3 regions of the Janthinobacterium sp. P210006 genome follow, and region 2 is predicted to be linked to each of the others. Evidence: predicted binding sites of a transcription regulator. Region 2 holds the regulator's gene; each other region holds the start of a gene.
What was found. The regulator NrdR, encoded in region 2, represses ribonucleotide reductase genes. The targets are predictions, from matches to a motif close to CACNANATNTNGTG.

Region 1 (5,224 bases), 570 kb from region 2:
GGCGATCTGCTGGTAAAACTCGAAGACCGTGGCGCGCGGCCAGTAGTACAGCAAAGGACCCAAAGAGAGTTTTAACATATTCTTCCTTTATTTCCAGGAGCGATGATAGGCACCGAGCGTGTGCTGCTGGCCCTCGGCCAGCTTGTCCATGGCCGCCATCCAGCCCGGCTTGACGGCATAGCGGGGATTGCCTTCGCGGCAGGCGTCGATCGCTTCGCGCCACACGCGCGTGACCTGCGCCACGTAGGCGGGACTGCGCTGGCGCCCCTCGATTTTCACGGCGCGCACGCCCATGGCGATCAGTTGCGGCAGCAGCGCCAGGGTATTCAGGCTGGCCGGTTCCTCGATCGCGTAATACTCTTCGTCGTTGACTTCGAAACGCCCCTTGCACAGGGTGGGATAGCTGGCGTTTTCGCCGGGCGCGTAGCGGTCGATCAGCACGCCGTTCAGGCGCGATTCCAGGCCATTCGGCGTTTCCAGCCAGCGCACGGATTTCGCCGGCGAGCAGACGCCGTGGGTGTTCGGCGCCTCGCCCGTCGCATACGACGACAATGCGCAGCGCCCTTCGACCATCACGCACAGGCTGCCGAAGCCGAACACCTCGATCTCGACTTCCGTCTTGGCTATCAGCTGCTCCACCTGCGCCATCGACAGCACGCGCGGCAGCACGGCGCGGGCGATGCCGAAGTGTTCATGGTAAAAATTGATGGCCTCGTAGTTGGTGGCCGATCCCTGCACGGACAGGTGCAGGCGCAGCTGCGGCTGGTGCTGGGCCGCGTAGGCCATCAGGCCCGGATCGGCGACGATCATGGCGTCGATGCCGGCATCGGCGGCGCGGTCGATGGCGCTGCGCCACACGGCCCAGTTGTGCGGCTGCGGATAGGTGTTCAGCGCCAGCAGCACCTTGCGTCCGTACTGATGGGCGTAGCGCACGCCCTCGGCGATGGCCTTTTCATCGAAATTGAGGCCGGCGAAATTGCGCGCATTGGTGGCGTCGCGAAAGCCCAGGTAGACGGTGTCGGCGCCATTGTCGATGGCCGCTTTCAGGGCAGGCAGGCTGCCGGCGGGACAGACCAGTTCCAGCGGTCCGGCCACGCGGGTGGCGGGGGTTGATTCAAGCATCATGATGTTCACAGTCCTGTATCGGCTCAGGGTGCAGACTATAGCCCCGCCCATGCCGCCCAGTCCTTGACGCAGGTGAAGGAATGCATGCATGGCTGGCGCGCGTTCGACTTGCTTGACCTGGCTGTAAAATGCCCGTCCCCTTACCCGATTCCGCTGACCACCATGCCCCGCAAACCGCTGCTGATCTTCCTGCTGACCCTGTTCCTCACCGTGCTGCAGGTGCAGTGGGCCGCCCCCGCCGACGGCTATGACGCCGAGACGCTCTCGATCCTGTCGCCCGAGGTGCTGGGCGCGTATCCGGGCGTATTGCTGCTGTTCCTGCTGGCCGTCTTCGCGCGCCGCGCCATGTCCGTGCCGCGCCAGGCCGCCATCTGTACGGGCTTGCTGGCCGCCTACTGGCTGCTGGCGAACTACGTCACCTTCGACGCGCGCGTGGCCAGCTGGAGCACGTTTTCGCCGCTGGAAATCTGGATGCACGTGCTGCCCGCCTCCGTCATCAGCATCGCCGTCTGCGGCGCCGCCTGGTTCGGCCTGGGCTGCGTCATCCTGCGCCAGTGGCGCGCGAAAAAATAAACCGCCGCGCTTTTTTCACTTGCATCAAGGATTTGTCACGCCACTGCACGCGCCCTTTGACGCCACTACATTTAGTCATTAATCTCAATAAAAACACCGCATGTTGTGTTTATTGGAGGTTTCATGACGACGAATGCAGTTTCCACCCCGCGCGGCCAGGTCGATGTCGCCGCGTCCATCAACGAATACCTGGAGCGGCGCGACTGGCGTGTCAACGCCAACGCCAACCAGGGTTACTCCCTGGGCGGCCTGATCCTCAATGTATCGGGCAAGGTCATCGCCAACTACTGGCTGGACCAGGTGTACCCGCCGGAAGTGGGCGCAGCGCACCGCGAAGCGGCCCTGCACATCCACGACCTCGACATGCTGGCCGGCTATTGCGCGGGCTGGTCGCTGCGCACCCTGCTGCATGAAGGCTTGAATGGCGTGCCGGGCAAGATCGAATCGGGCCCGCCCAAGCACATGTCGAGCGCCATCGGCCAGATCGTCAACTTCCTCGGCACCCTGCAAAACGAATGGGCCGGCGCGCAGGCGTTCAGCTCCTTCGACACCTATATGGCACCCTACATCCGCAAGGACAGCCTGCGCTACGAAGACGTGCGCCAATACATGCAGGAGCTGATCTTCAACCTCAACGTGCCATCGCGCTGGGGCACGCAGACGCCGTTCACCAACCTTACTTTCGACTGGGTCTGCCCGGACGACCTGCGCGAGCAGATTCCCGTCATCGCGGGCCGCGAGATGGACTTCAGCTATGGCGAGCTGCAGGCGGAAATGGACATGATCAACCGCGCCTACATCGAGATCATGATGGCGGGCGACGCCAAGGGGCGCGTGTTCACCTTCCCCATCCCCACCTATAACATCACCGAGGATTTCGACTGGCACAGCGAGAATGCCGAACGCCTGTTCGAGATGACGGCCCGCTACGGCCTGCCCTACTTCCAGAACTTCATCAATTCGGAACTCAAGCCGAACATGATCCGCTCCATGTGCTGCCGGTTGCAGCTGGACTTGCGCGAACTGCTGAAACGGGGCAATGGCCTGTTCGGTTCCGCCGAGCAGACGGGCTCCCTGGGTGTGGTGACGATCAATTGCGCGCGCCTGGGCCACCTGTGGCGCGGCGACGAGCCAGCCTTGATGGCCGACCTGGACCGCCTGCTGGAGCTGGGCAAGGCCAGCCTGGAAATCAAGCGCCGCACCATCGAGGAGCTGATGCAGCAAGGCCTGTTCCCCTACACGAAGCGCTACCTGGGCACCTTGCGCAACCACTTTTCCACCCTGGGCGTGAACGGCATCAACGAAATGATCCGCAATTTCAGCGGCGACGCCTATGACATCACGGCGCCCGAAGGCCATGCGCTGGCAGTGCGCCTGCTCGACCACGTGCGCGCCCGCATGGTGCAATTCCAGGAAGAGACGGGCCATATGTACAACCTGGAAGCGACGCCGGCCGAAGGCACGACCTACCGCTTTGCCCGTGAAGACCGCAAGCGCTATCCCGCCATCCTGCAGGCAGGCACTGTCGACAATCCGTATTACACGAACTCGTCGCAGCTGCCCGTGGGCCACACGGACGACCCGTTCGAGGCGCTGGAATTGCAGGACGCGCTGCAGCGCAAGTACACGGGCGGCACGGTACTGCACCTGTACATGACGGAAGCGCTGTCGGACGCCAACGCCTGCCGCGAACTGGTGAAACGCGCGCTGAGCCGCTTTTCGCTGCCCTACATCACGGTCACGCCCACGTTTTCCATCTGCCCGCGCCACGGCTACCTGGCCGGCAAGCATGAATTCTGTCCCACCTGCGACGCGGAGCTCATTGCCCGTAAGCAAGCCCAACCTGCTCCATCACTTGAGGAAACGCCATGAATGCACGTCCCGACTTCACTCCCGCCATCACCCTGCTCGATACGGAACGCCAGCGCTGCGAAATCTGGACCCGCGTGATGGGCTACCACCGCCCCGTCGCCTCGTTCAACATCGGCAAGCAGGGCGAGTTCCACGAGCGCCAGTATTTCACGGAAGCGAGCGCCCGGGTCGGCCAGCCCGCCTGCCATGGCGGCTGAACTGAAAGTGGGCGGCCTGACGCCCTTTTCCGCCACCGACTATCCGGGCAAGCTGGCGGCCGTCGTCTTCGTGCAGGGCTGCCCCTGGCGTTGCGGCTATTGCCACAACCCCCATCTGCAGCCGCGCACGCCGGACGGCGCCATGCCCTGGCGCGACGTCTTGACCTGGCTGCGCCGCCGCGTGGGCCTGGTCGACGCCGTCGTCTTCAGCGGCGGCGAGGCGTGCATGGACCCGGGCCTGGCGCGCGCCATGCAGGACGTCAAGGCGCTGGGCTTCGGCATCGGCCTGCACACGGCCTGCATCTATCCGCAGCGCCTGCAGGAAGTGCTGCCCCTCGTCGATTGGGTGGGGTTCGACATCAAGGCGCCGTTCAGCGACTATCGTCTTGTGACCCGCGTGGCGGGCAGCGGCGAGCCGGCGCGCGCCTGCCTGGACGCCATCCTCGCCAGCGGCGTGGCCCATGAATGCCGCACCACTACCCACCCGGACCTGCTGCCCGATGCGCAGCTGCTGGCCCTGGCCGCCACCCTGGCCGCGAAAGGCGTCAGCAACTACGTGCTGCAGCAGTTCCGGGCCGAAGGCTGCCAGGATGCGGCGCTGGCCGGCCGCCCCCTGCACGGCTATCCGGCGCCGCAGACCTTGGCGCAAATCGGTGCCATGTTTCCCCGTTTTACATTCCGTAACCATGACAATGAAGCCGGCGGCAACATAATTTCGGAAAGCCCCGCAAAATTCCCCGTTCTGCAACGCTGAAATGTCTTGCGTGCTGTAATGTATCAACTGTGCTGCGCAACGCGCGCAGCCCGTCAGATTCCTCACACAGCATTACAGATAAGCGTCATTCATGAACGATTTCACCGCAGTCAGCCCAGGCATTCCTTCCACCCACGCCGACATCCTGTACGGCCCGCCGCGACCGGATCTGCTGCGCGAGGAAGTGCTGGCCGACCTGCTCGAGGCGACCGCCCGCCGCTGCCCGCAGCAGATCGCCCTGATCGACGGCGCGCGCCGCATCACGTATGCGGAACTCGATGCGCAGGCAAGCCTGGCCGCGTCGCGCCTGGTGGCCGCCGGCGTCCAGCCCGGCGACATCGTGGGCCTGTGGCTGCCGCGCGGCGCCCACCTGCTGCTGATGCAGGCGGCCATTGCCAAGGCGGGCGCTGCCTGGCTGCCCGTCGATGAAGACACGCCCGTGGAACGCCTGCAGGTGTGTCTCGATGACGCCAGCGGCGCGGGCGTCGTCAGCTGCGCGCAGTTCGCGCCGCGCCTGGCGCAGGCCGGCATGGGCCGCCCCGTGTGGACGGCGGAAAGCCTGCTGGCCCCCGCCGCGCCGGGCGAAGCGCTGCCCGCGCGCGGCGCCGTGCTGCCAGAACACCCGGCATACGTGATCTACACGTCCGGCTCCACGGGCAAACCGAAGGGCATATTGATTTCCCAGCGCAGCATCTGCCACTTC
Region 2 (5,224 bases):
ACGCGGGCCGTGTTCAGCAGGCGGTCGCCGCACCAGGCTTGTTGCAGGAAAACGATGGAGGCGCGCCCCATTTTTTCTATGCTTAATGTTAATCTTACCGTGTCATCGAGCCTGGCTGGCGCATGATAGTCGGCGTTGACGCTTTTGACAACGAACATCGCGTCGTGCTGTTCCAGCAATTCCTGCTGGCCCACATCGATGGCGCGCAGCCATTCGGTGCGCGCGCGTTCGAAGAATTTCAGGTAGTTCGCGTAATACACGATGCCGCCGGCGTCGGTGTCTTCATAGTAGACACGTACGTTCCAGGTAAAGACTGAAGGCATGTTTATTGCGCCAGTAGTGAGATTGAGCAACATTTTACGCGATTTTTCTTCTTGTGACTGTGGGCGCTTGCTGGAAAGCCATGCAAAAGCAGCATATAAGTTGCACCGCAGCATTGTAAATCCGGGGTGCACAATGGCAAGCCTCGTAACATACGCTTACATGCCGCGGCCAGGTTTAAGTTCAGCTTAAGAGCGGCAGCCACGCCCGGGGCGGCCTGCGGCCATGCCCGGGCTGCTGCGGCGCGCGGCGATTATAGCGGCACCGCTGCATTCCTTGCTCAATTTGGGCACTTAACTTACAATTTGACTTCCATTACGTCTCACGTGACTGGCGAAAAGTCGGCGATCTGCCTGAATGGCGATCGGCAAACCGGCGAAAGGTGGGCATCCACCGGGAAACGTGAGATTTTTCATCAGCCGTTCGCCTGGGTAGCCACTATGGAAAAGCACGAAGAGGCTGCCTGTCCAATGTTGTTATTCACTTAACGCCGGCTCCCCTCATTCGATCCAACCTGCCAGTACAAGCACCCTCATACTTGGAGTTTTTACATGTTTGCAAAAGATCACAACCTCGCCAACGTCGACCCTGAACTGTTCGCCGTCATTCAAAAAGAAAACGTGCGCCAGCACGATCACATCGAGTTGATCGCGTCGGAAAACTATACGTCGCCAGCCGTAATGGAAGCGCAAGGCTCGCAACTGACGAACAAGTACGCCGAAGGCTATCCAGGCAAGCGCTACTACGGCGGCTGCGAATACGTGGACGTGGCCGAGCAACTGGCCATCGACCGCGTCAAGCAGCTGTTCGGCGCCGAATGCGCGAACGTGCAGCCGAACTCCGGCTCGCAGGCAAACCAGGGCGTGTTCTTTGCCATGCTGAAACCAGGCGACCTGATCATGGGTATGTCGCTGGCCGAAGGCGGCCACCTGACCCACGGCATGCCGCTGAACATGTCCGGCAAGTGGTTCGACGTGGTGTCGTACGGCTTGACGGCGGAAGAAGACATCGACTACGAGGCGATGGAACGCCTGGCCCGTGAACGCAAGCCCAAGCTGATCATCGCCGGCGCGTCCGCATTCTCGAAAAAGATCGACTTCGAACGCTTCAGCAAGATTGCCAAGGAAGTGGGCGCCTACTTCATGGTCGACATGGCCCACTACGCCGGCCTGATCGCCGCCGGCCTGTACCCGAACCCGGTGCCGTTCGCCGACTTCGTCACCTCGACCACGCACAAATCGCTGCGCGGCCCCCGCGGCGGCATCATCCTGATGAAGGCCGAACACGAAAAAGCCATCAACTCGGCCATCTTCCCCGGCATCCAGGGCGGCCCGCTGATGCACGTGATCGCCGGCAAGGCCGTCGCCTTCAAGGAAGCGCTGAGCCCTGAATTCGTCGAATACCAGAAGCAAGTGATCAAGAACGCCGACGTGCTGGCAAAAACCCTGATCAAGCGCGGCCTGCGCATCGTCTCTGGCGGCACCGAATCGCACGTCATGCTGGTCGACCTGCGCGCAAAGAACCTGACGGGCAAGGAAGCCGAAGCCATCCTCGGTTCCGCGCACATCACCTGCAACAAGAACGGCATCCCGAACGACCCGCAAAAACCGTTCGTCACCTCGGGCATCCGCCTGGGCAGCCCGGCCATGACGACGCGCGGTTTCAAGGAAGCGCAAGCGGAAGAAGTGGGCAACCTGATCGCCGACGTGCTGGACAATCCGCATGACGCCGCCACCATCGAGCGCGTGAAAGCGGCCGTGAAAGTGCTGGCCGACGCGCACCCTGTGTACGCTGCATAATTATTTGTCCAGAATGTGTCATACGGAGTAAGATTCTGTCTGACACATTCCAGTCGTGCCCCAGGGCGCCCGGAGTGATTCGGGCGCCCTTTCATTTAAGGGCGGCGATTTCCCGTAATTATTACTATAAAGTTGTATCCAGCCCATGAAATGTCCATTTTGCCAGCACGGCGATACCCAGGTTCTCGATACGCGCGTATCGGAGGAAGGGGATGCCATACGGCGCCGCCGCCGTTGCGGCAAATGCGACAAGCGCTTCACCACGTATGAGCGCATTGAACTTATCATGCCGGCCGTCGTCAAAAAGAATGGCAGCCGGACGGAGTTCGCTGCGGATAAGTTGCGCGGCAGTTTGATGCTGGCCTTGCGCAAGCGCCCCGTCGCGGCCGCCTCCGTGGATACGGCCATCGCATCCATCCAGGAAAAACTGCTGACCAGCGGCTTGCGCGAAGTCGATTCCGGCTATATCGGCGAACTGGTCATGCAGGAACTCAAGCGCCTGGACAAGATCGCCTATATCCGTTTCGCTTCCGTGTACAAAAATTTCGAAGACCTGGCCGAGTTCCAGGATGCGATTGCCGAGGTGGGGCAGGCCCGCAGCAAGCCCTGACGCTTGCTCGAAGCTTCTTGTTCGACGACGGGGCCGATCGCGCGCCCCGTTTCCACCACGCCAGCGCCCGCCTGGCAAGCGGCCTGATCAATCCGGGCGCGGTCTCTCTCCTCACTTTTCCCTATTTTGCAGCGACGTTTGCGCTGTCTCATGCCCGAGTTTTTGCACGCGCCTATCTTGTAGCTGGGCCGGGCGTTTGCGCGGTTCCGGTCCGGGTTTGACTCTGTCAGCAGGAGAAGCTCATGCACAGCGGCACGCGTGGTCCCATGGATGGCAGCAGCCTCGTCGAGGTGCTGGTATCGCTGCTGCTGTTGGCGTTGGGTCTGCTGGGGGCCAGCATCCTGCAATTGAATGCCTTGCGCGCGCGCCATGAATCGGCATTGTTGTCGGCGGGCGTGCAGCTGGCCGCCGGCATGGCCGAGCGCATGCGCGCGAACAGCGTGCTCATGTATGGCCCCGATGGGGGCAATCCCTACCTGAACGTGGCCTACGCGGCGGCGGACGGCGCCGACGCTGGCGGCGCGCCGGACTGCTTTGGCGCCGCCGCCTGCAGCGGGGCCGACCTGGCGCAATTCGATATCGCCGAATGGAAACAGCAACTGCAAGCGGCCTTGCCCGGCGCGCGCCTGCGTATCTGCCGCGATGCCCCTGCGTGGGATGCCGCCGCCCAGGGCTTGCACTGGGAATGCAGCGGCGGCAAGGGCGCGCCCATCGTCATCAAGCTGGGCTGGCGCGGCCGCCTACCCGATGGATCGCCCGCCGTGAATGGGGCGGGCGAGTCGCTGCCCAGGCTGGCATTCCAGCTGGGGGGAGGGGGCGCATGAACGGCGTGCACGGCATGCAAGCTGACAGGTGCCGGCATCGCGGCATGAGCCTGGTCGAATTGCTGGTGGCCCTGTCGCTGGGCGCGCTGCTGATGCTGGCCGCCAGCGCCATGCTGTTGGCGGCCAGCGGCAGCTATGGCGACCAGTCCGCCAGTGCGCGCCTGGACGACAATGGCCGCTATGCGCTCGATGCCATCGCCCGCGCCGTGCGCCAGACGGCGTACGTGAATTGGGACAGCAGCGCCGCGCCCGTCGCCCATGCCGCGCACGACAGCGCCAATGTCGCGGGGCTCGATGCGCATAGCCTGGGCAAGAACAGCGAAGGCATCAGCGGCGCGTTGCCCGATGCCGTGCATGGCAGCGATGTGCTGGCCCTGCGCTATTACGGCGCCGGCAAGGAAGAGGGCGGCGACGGTTCCGTGCTCAATTGCGCCGGCTTCGGCGTGGGCGCCGCGCAAACGGAGGCGCAGCGGGGCTGGAGCATTTTCTATGTGGCCCAGGGCGCCGATGGCGAGGGCGAGCTGCGCTGCAAATACCGTGGCGCGAACGGCTGGGGCGCGGACGCCGTGATCCGTGGCGTCGACGGTTTCCAGGTGCTGTACGGCCTCGACACGGATACGCCGCCCGACGGCGTGGCGAACCGTTATGTCAACGCCAGCGCGCTCGACGCCTACGATGCGGCGCTGGTGCTGGCCGGCGCGGATGCGGCAGCACGCCAGCGCGATTTTCACCGCCGCACGCACTGGAAGCGCGTGGCCAGCGTGCGCGTGGCGCTGCTGCTGCATGGCGAGGCGGGCCAGGTGGACAAGCTGGCGGAAATGGGGCCGGCGCAGTTCGACCTGTTCGGCCCGGCGTATGCGGAGGCGCACGGCGCCGACGACACGGGTGTGCGCATCGCGCGCGCGGCCTTGCCCGCCGCGACGAGTTCCCGGCTGCGGCAACTGGTGCAGATGAGCATCGTGCTGCGCAACGGGCCGGCCTAGGCGGGCGGCGTGATGGCTGGCGCGGGCGTCCGTGGTTGCCTGCCCGGCTGCGCTGCTGGTGTGAGGAGGCGGGGCGCGACCCTCGTGTATGTGCTGTGCCTGTTGGTGATCATTTTGCTGCTGGGCATATCTGCAGCGCAGATGGCCTTGCAGGGCGAAAAGGCGGCGCGCGGCGAGCGCGACCGGCAGATCGCGTTTCAAGCGGCGGAGGAGGCATTGGTGGATGCGCAAAACGATATCGAAGGCTTGCCCGGCGTGCCGGGACGCAGCAGCCTCTTCGCGCCGGACAGCGCGGCTGGCTTTGCGGATGGCTGCGGCGAGGGAGGCGCACTGGGTTTGTGCTTGCCCGCACCGCCGGATGCGCCGGCGCTCTGGCTGAGCATGGACCTCGATGGCGCCGAAGGGGCAAGTGCCAGCCGCACCGTGCCGTATGGCCAGTTTACGGGCGCGATCATGCAGAAGGGGCAGGGTTTCCTGCCGTCGCGCCTGCCCCGCTACCTTATCGAATTGCTGCCGTTTCACCCGCCCGGTGCCCAGGCGGCGGCCGTGGCCGGCAGCTTGGCCACGGAAAGCTATGTGTACCGCATCACGGCCATCGGTTTTGGCGCGCAGGAAAGTACGCAAGTCGTGCTGCAAAGTTACTACCGCAAGCAGGCGGCCGGAGCGGGGCCATGAGGGCTTTGTCGT
Region 3 (5,224 bases), on a different contig from region 2:
CGAAGCGTTGATGGAAGCCGAATTCTTCGGCTGCCGGCCCGGCGCCTACACCGGGGCACGGCACGAGCGCCAGGGATTGTTCCAGGCGGCCCACGGCGGCAGCCTGCTGCTCGACGAAGTCGACGATCTGCCGCTGGCCATGCAGGTGAAGCTGTTGCGCGTGCTGCAGGAGCGCCGCGTGCGCAAGCTGGGCGGGAGTGCGGACGAAGCCGTCGACGTGCGCATCCTGTGCGCCAGCCAGCATGGCCTGGCGCGCGGCGTGGCCGCCGGCACGTTTCGCCAGGATCTGTTTTACCGCCTCAATGTGATCGAGCTGGCGCTGCCGCCGCTGCGCGAGCGGCGCGGCGATCTGCAGGTATTATGTGAGGTAATCCTCGCGCGCCTGGCCCCGGGCCAGGCCGTGAGCCTGGCGCCGCCTGTGCTGGCGGCGCTGGCCGCGTATGCGTTTCCCGGCAATGTGCGCGAGCTGGAAAACGTGCTGGAGCGGGCGCTGGCCTTTGCCGACGGTGGCGTGATCGCGCTCGACGGGCTGGCCTTGCCGTCCGCGGCGGGCACTATGCCGCTGCGGGTGCTGCCGCCGCCGGCCGTGCCGGAACGGCAAGCGTGCCTGCCCGGCATGGCGCTGCGCGGCGTGGTCCCGGTCTTGCCGCTGGAGATGTATTTGCGCCAGGCCGAGCGCGACATGATCGTGCGGGCGCTGGTGCGGGCGCGCTACCACCGCGCACGGGCGGCGCGCCAGCTGGGGCTCAGCGTGCGCCAGTTGCGTTACCGCATGCAGAAACTGACGATACAGGAACCGCTACTTGATGAGCGCATGGACGATAGATGAAGACGGCTGGTGCGACGGTGCGCTGCGCTATGACTCGCCGCACCACGATGCGCGCCCGGACGGCATGCAAGTCGATTTGCTGGTGATCCATAACATCAGCTTGCCGGGCGGCCACTTCGGCGGACCGCATGTGTCGGACTTGTTTACGGGCCGGGTAGACTATAATGCCGATCCTTCTTTCGCCGACCTGCGTGGCTTGCAGGTGTCGGCGCACTTTTTTGTGCGGCGCGATGGTGCGCTGTTGCAATATGTTTCTACTGATCAACGTGCCTGGCATGCCGGCGCGTCCGTGTTCGAAGGACGCCCGCAGTGCAATGGCTATTCCATCGGTATCGAAATGGAAGGCTCGGACGACGTGCCTTTCCAGCCGCGGCAATACCATGTCCTGGCGGCGCTGACGGCGGCGCTGGTGGCGCGCTACGGGCTGACGCAGGTGCGGGGCCACGAGCATATTGCGCCGGGGCGGAAGACGGATCCGGGGCCGTTTTTTGACTGGCATTTTTATCAAAAATGCTGGCTGGAAACGCTTCACGGGCAAGCTGCGTTAGCGCTTACTTCGCGGGGATTGGGCTTTCCATCCATGCCCTGAAAAGTCAACCGAAATCGTATATGAAAACACAAAAAATTACGCCGACGGATGCCGGAAAACTATTGCATCGCCTTTCGATGGGCACTACAATTAGTGCAGAACTTGAACTTAGTGACTATATGTAGTGCCATCACAGACGTTTTCAGAATTATTACCAAAGCTACCCTGTTTGTTGATATGACAACGGGAACTGGCGGTTCATCACCCTTGATCGCATTTCGCGCCAGCCGGACAAGACAGGTTGGTCGCATGATTTCTGACTGTGCATTATTTACTATTTGGCAATAAAATTACCTGAAGAAACCCAGACCATCGGGCGTTCTATTCAACAACACACGCGGCAGCAAAACTGCAGGCTGACTTTAGCTGACAACGGGAGCTTCAATGCAATCACCACAAGATATTTCCATCCATCCAACGCCAGTATCGCCAGCGCCAGGCGCGGCCAACAGCGTGGCGAGTACGGGCGCGGCATTGGGCGACTATCGCATCATCCGCCGCAACGGCGCGGTGGTGGCATTTGAGCCTTCGAAGATTGCCATCGCCATGACCAAGGCGTTTTTGGCCGTTAACGGCGGCCAGGGCGCCGCTTCGGCACGCATCCGCGAACTGGTGGAACAATTGACCGACGGCGTCGTCGCAGCGCTGGTGCGCCGCCACCCGGGCGGCGGCACCTTCCATATCGAAGACGTGCAAGACCAGGTGGAACTGTCGCTGATGCGTTCGGGCGAGCACGACGTGGCGCGTGCCTACGTGCTGTACCGCGCCAAGCACATGGAAGAGCGCCGTTTGCAGAAGGAAGCGCAAGGCGCTTCCGCACAAGTTTCCGCACCGCAATTGAACGTGACGGACAACGGCGTGCGCCGCCTGCTGGACATGCAGGAAGTGCGCGACCTGATCAACGCCGCCTGCGCCGGCCTGGAAAAGCACGTCGATGCCGACGCCATCCTGGCTGAAACGGTGAAAAACCTGTACGACGGCGTGCCCGTCGAAGAGCTGCACAAGTCGGCCATCCTGGCAGCGCGCGCGCTGATGGAAAAAGACCCGGCCTACAGCCAGGTCACGGCCCGCATCCTGCTGCACACGGTGCGCAAGGAAGTGTTCGGCAAGGAAGTGCCGCAAGCGGCCGCTGCCGCCGAATACCTGACGTATTTCCCGCAATACATCGCCAAGGGCATCGCCGCCGAGCTGCTGAACCCGGTACTGGCCAGCTTCGACCTGGAACGCCTGGCCAAAGCCATCGTGGCCGACCGCGACTTGCAATTCGGCTACATCGGCCTGCAAACCCTGTATGACCGCTACTTCCTGCACATCCAGGACGTGCGCATCGAAATGCCGCAGGCGTTCTACATGCGCGTGGCCATGGGCCTGGCGCTGAACGAAGCGGACCGCGAAGCGCGCGCCATCGAGTTCTACAGCCTGCTGTCCTCGTTCGACTTCATGAGCTCGACCCCGACCCTGTTCAACTCGGGCACCCTGCGCTCGCAGCTGTCGTCGTGCTACCTGAGCACCGTGTCGGACGACCTGGAAGGCATCTACGACGCCATCAAGGACAACGCGCTGCTGGCCAAGTTCGCCGGCGGCCTGGGCAACGACTGGACGCCAGTGCGCGCCCTGGGCGCCCACATCAAGGGCACCAACGGCAAGTCGCAAGGCGTGGTGCCGTTCCTGAAAGTGGTCAACGACACGGCCGTGGCAGTCAACCAGGGCGGCAAGCGCAAGGGCGCCGTCTGCGCCTACCTGGAAACCTGGCACATGGACATCGAGGAATTCCTCGACCTGCGCAAGAACACGGGCGACGACCGCCGCCGCACCCACGACATGAACACGGCGAACTGGATTCCCGACATGTTCATGAAGCGCGTCATGGAAAAAGGCGAGTGGACCCTGTTCTCGCCGTCGGACACGCCAGACCTGCACGACAAGGTCGGCAAGGCCTTTGAACAGGCTTACCTGGGCTACGAAGCCAAGGCCGCCGCCGGCGAAATCCGCGTCTTCAAGAAGGTCCAGGCGCTGGACCTGTGGCGCAAGATGCTGTCGATGCTGTTTGAAACGGGCCACCCATGGATCACGTTCAAGGACCCTTGCAACATCCGCAGCCCGCAGTCGCACGTCGGCGTCGTCCACAGCTCGAACCTGTGCACGGAAATCACGCTGAACACCAGCAGCGATGAAATCGCCGTCTGCAACCTCGGTTCCGTGAACATGCCGGCGCACATGAAGGAAGGCAAGCTCGATCACATCAAGCTGGCCAAGACCATCCGCACCGCCATGCGCATGCTCGACAACGTCATCGACATCAATTACTACGCCGTCGACAAGGCGCGCAATTCGAACATGCGCCACCGTCCCGTCGGCATGGGCGTGATGGGCTTCCAGGACTGCCTGCACATGATGCGCATCCCGTTCGCCTCGGACGCCGCCGTGTCGTTTGCCGACACCTCGATGGAAGCCGTCTGCTACTACGCCTACCTGGCGTCGACGGAACTGGCCGAAGAGCGCGGCCGCTATGAATCGTACGCCGGTTCGCTGTGGGACCGCGGCATCCTGCCGCAGGACTCGGTCAAACTGCTGGCTGAAGAGCGCGGCGGCTACCTGGAAGTCGATTCCTCGTCGGCCATGGACTGGACCCCGGTGCGCGAACGCATCGCCAAGTTCGGCATGCGCAACTCGAACTGCGTGGCGATTGCCCCGACGGCGACGATTTCGAACATCATCGGCGTCTCGGCCTGTATCGAACCGACGTTCCAGAACCTGTACGTGAAATCGAACCTGTCGGGCGAATTCACCGAGATCAACGGCTACCTGGTGCGCGACCTGAAGGCGCGCGACCTGTGGGATGAAGTCATGATCTCGGACCTGAAGTACTTCGACGGCTCGCTGGTGAAGATCGACCGCATCCCGCAAGACCTGCGCGATATCTACGCCACGGCCTTCGAAGTGTCGCCAAGCTGGCTGGTGGAAGCGGCTTCGCGTCGCCAGAAGTGGATCGACCAGGCCCAGTCGCTGAACATCTACATGGCCGGCGCTTCGGGCAAGAAACTGGACGAAACCTACAAGCTGGCATGGCTGCGTGGCCTGAAAACCACCTACTACCTGCGTACCATCGCCGCCACCCACATGGAGAAATCGACCTCCAAGACGGGCGCCCTGAACGCCGTGGCAGTCGATGGCGGCATGTCGGCCAGCGCGCACAGCGCAGCGGCAGCTGCCGCAGTGGCAGCCGCTCCGGCGGTGGCACCGGTCGTGGCAGCGGCAGCGGACGACGCCGATGGCGAAGCCTGCTACCTGCGTCCAGGCGACGACGGTTTCGAGGAATGCGAAGCCTGCCAGTAAGATTTTAGTTGTCAGCCCGGCACGGCCGGGCTGATTCAATGTTGTTAATGTCTGCATTGTCCGATTGAACGGGCCTGTTGCGGATCGCCGGCTCGCCGGCATGGAAAGGAAGAAGAATATGTCGTTGTCTTGGGATGATGAAACCACGTCGGCAGCTGTGCCGCGTCCGGCGCAGCAAGCGCCACTGGGAAATACCGATTTGAACCTGCCGGCCGGTGCCGAGCCGTCCGAAGCGAACGCCGAGCAAGTGGCGCGCCGCGTGAATGCCGACGACAAGCGCATCATCAACGGCAAGACGGACGTCAACCAGCTGGTGCCGTTCAAGTACAAATGGGCGTGGGACAAATACCTGGCCGGCTGCGCCAACCACTGGATGCCGCAGGAAGTGAACATGCAGCGCGATATCGAGCTGTGGAAGAACCCGAACGGCCTGACGGACGACGAGCGCCGCCTGGTCAAGCGCAACCTGG

Region 1: a site for NrdR is predicted at 1,793-1,806, ahead of VPH41_RS16725 (ribonucleoside triphosphate reductase). Genes of this name have one in related genera too.
Region 3: a site for NrdR is predicted at 1,532-1,545, ahead of VPH41_RS02330 (ribonucleoside-diphosphate reductase subunit alpha). Genes of this name have one in related genera too.

Annotation. Positions count from the first base shown of each region.
Region 1 is NZ_JAZARD010000003.1:596,531-601,754, forward strand. Features, by position in the region: gene ubiV (ubiquinone anaerobic biosynthesis protein UbiV) at 1-78, opposite strand, end outside; gene ubiU (ubiquinone anaerobic biosynthesis protein UbiU) at 88-1,125, opposite strand; gene VPH41_RS16720 (hypothetical protein) at 1,210-1,698, shown strand; gene VPH41_RS16725 (ribonucleoside triphosphate reductase) at 1,822-3,570, shown strand; gene nrdD (anaerobic ribonucleoside-triphosphate reductase) at 3,567-3,767, shown strand; gene VPH41_RS16735 (anaerobic ribonucleoside-triphosphate reductase activating protein) at 3,757-4,521, shown strand; gene VPH41_RS16740 (Pls/PosA family non-ribosomal peptide synthetase) at 4,613-5,224, shown strand, end outside.
Region 2 is NZ_JAZARD010000003.1:1,163,489-1,168,712, reverse strand. Features, by position in the region: gene ybgC (tol-pal system-associated acyl-CoA thioesterase) at 1-323, opposite strand, end outside; ZMP/ZTP riboswitch at 638-761, shown strand; gene glyA (serine hydroxymethyltransferase) at 873-2,120, shown strand; gene nrdR (transcriptional regulator NrdR) at 2,266-2,730, shown strand; gene pilV (type IV pilus modification protein PilV) at 2,973-3,554, shown strand; gene VPH41_RS19270 (PilW family protein) at 3,551-4,537, shown strand; gene VPH41_RS19265 (pilus assembly PilX family protein) at 4,550-5,212, shown strand.
Region 3 is NZ_JAZARD010000001.1:523,941-529,164, forward strand. Features, by position in the region: gene VPH41_RS02320 (sigma 54-interacting transcriptional regulator) at 1-829, shown strand, start outside; gene ampD (1,6-anhydro-N-acetylmuramyl-L-alanine amidase AmpD) at 807-1,418, shown strand; gene VPH41_RS02330 (ribonucleoside-diphosphate reductase subunit alpha) at 1,803-4,754, shown strand; gene VPH41_RS02335 (ribonucleotide-diphosphate reductase subunit beta) at 4,873-5,224, shown strand, end outside.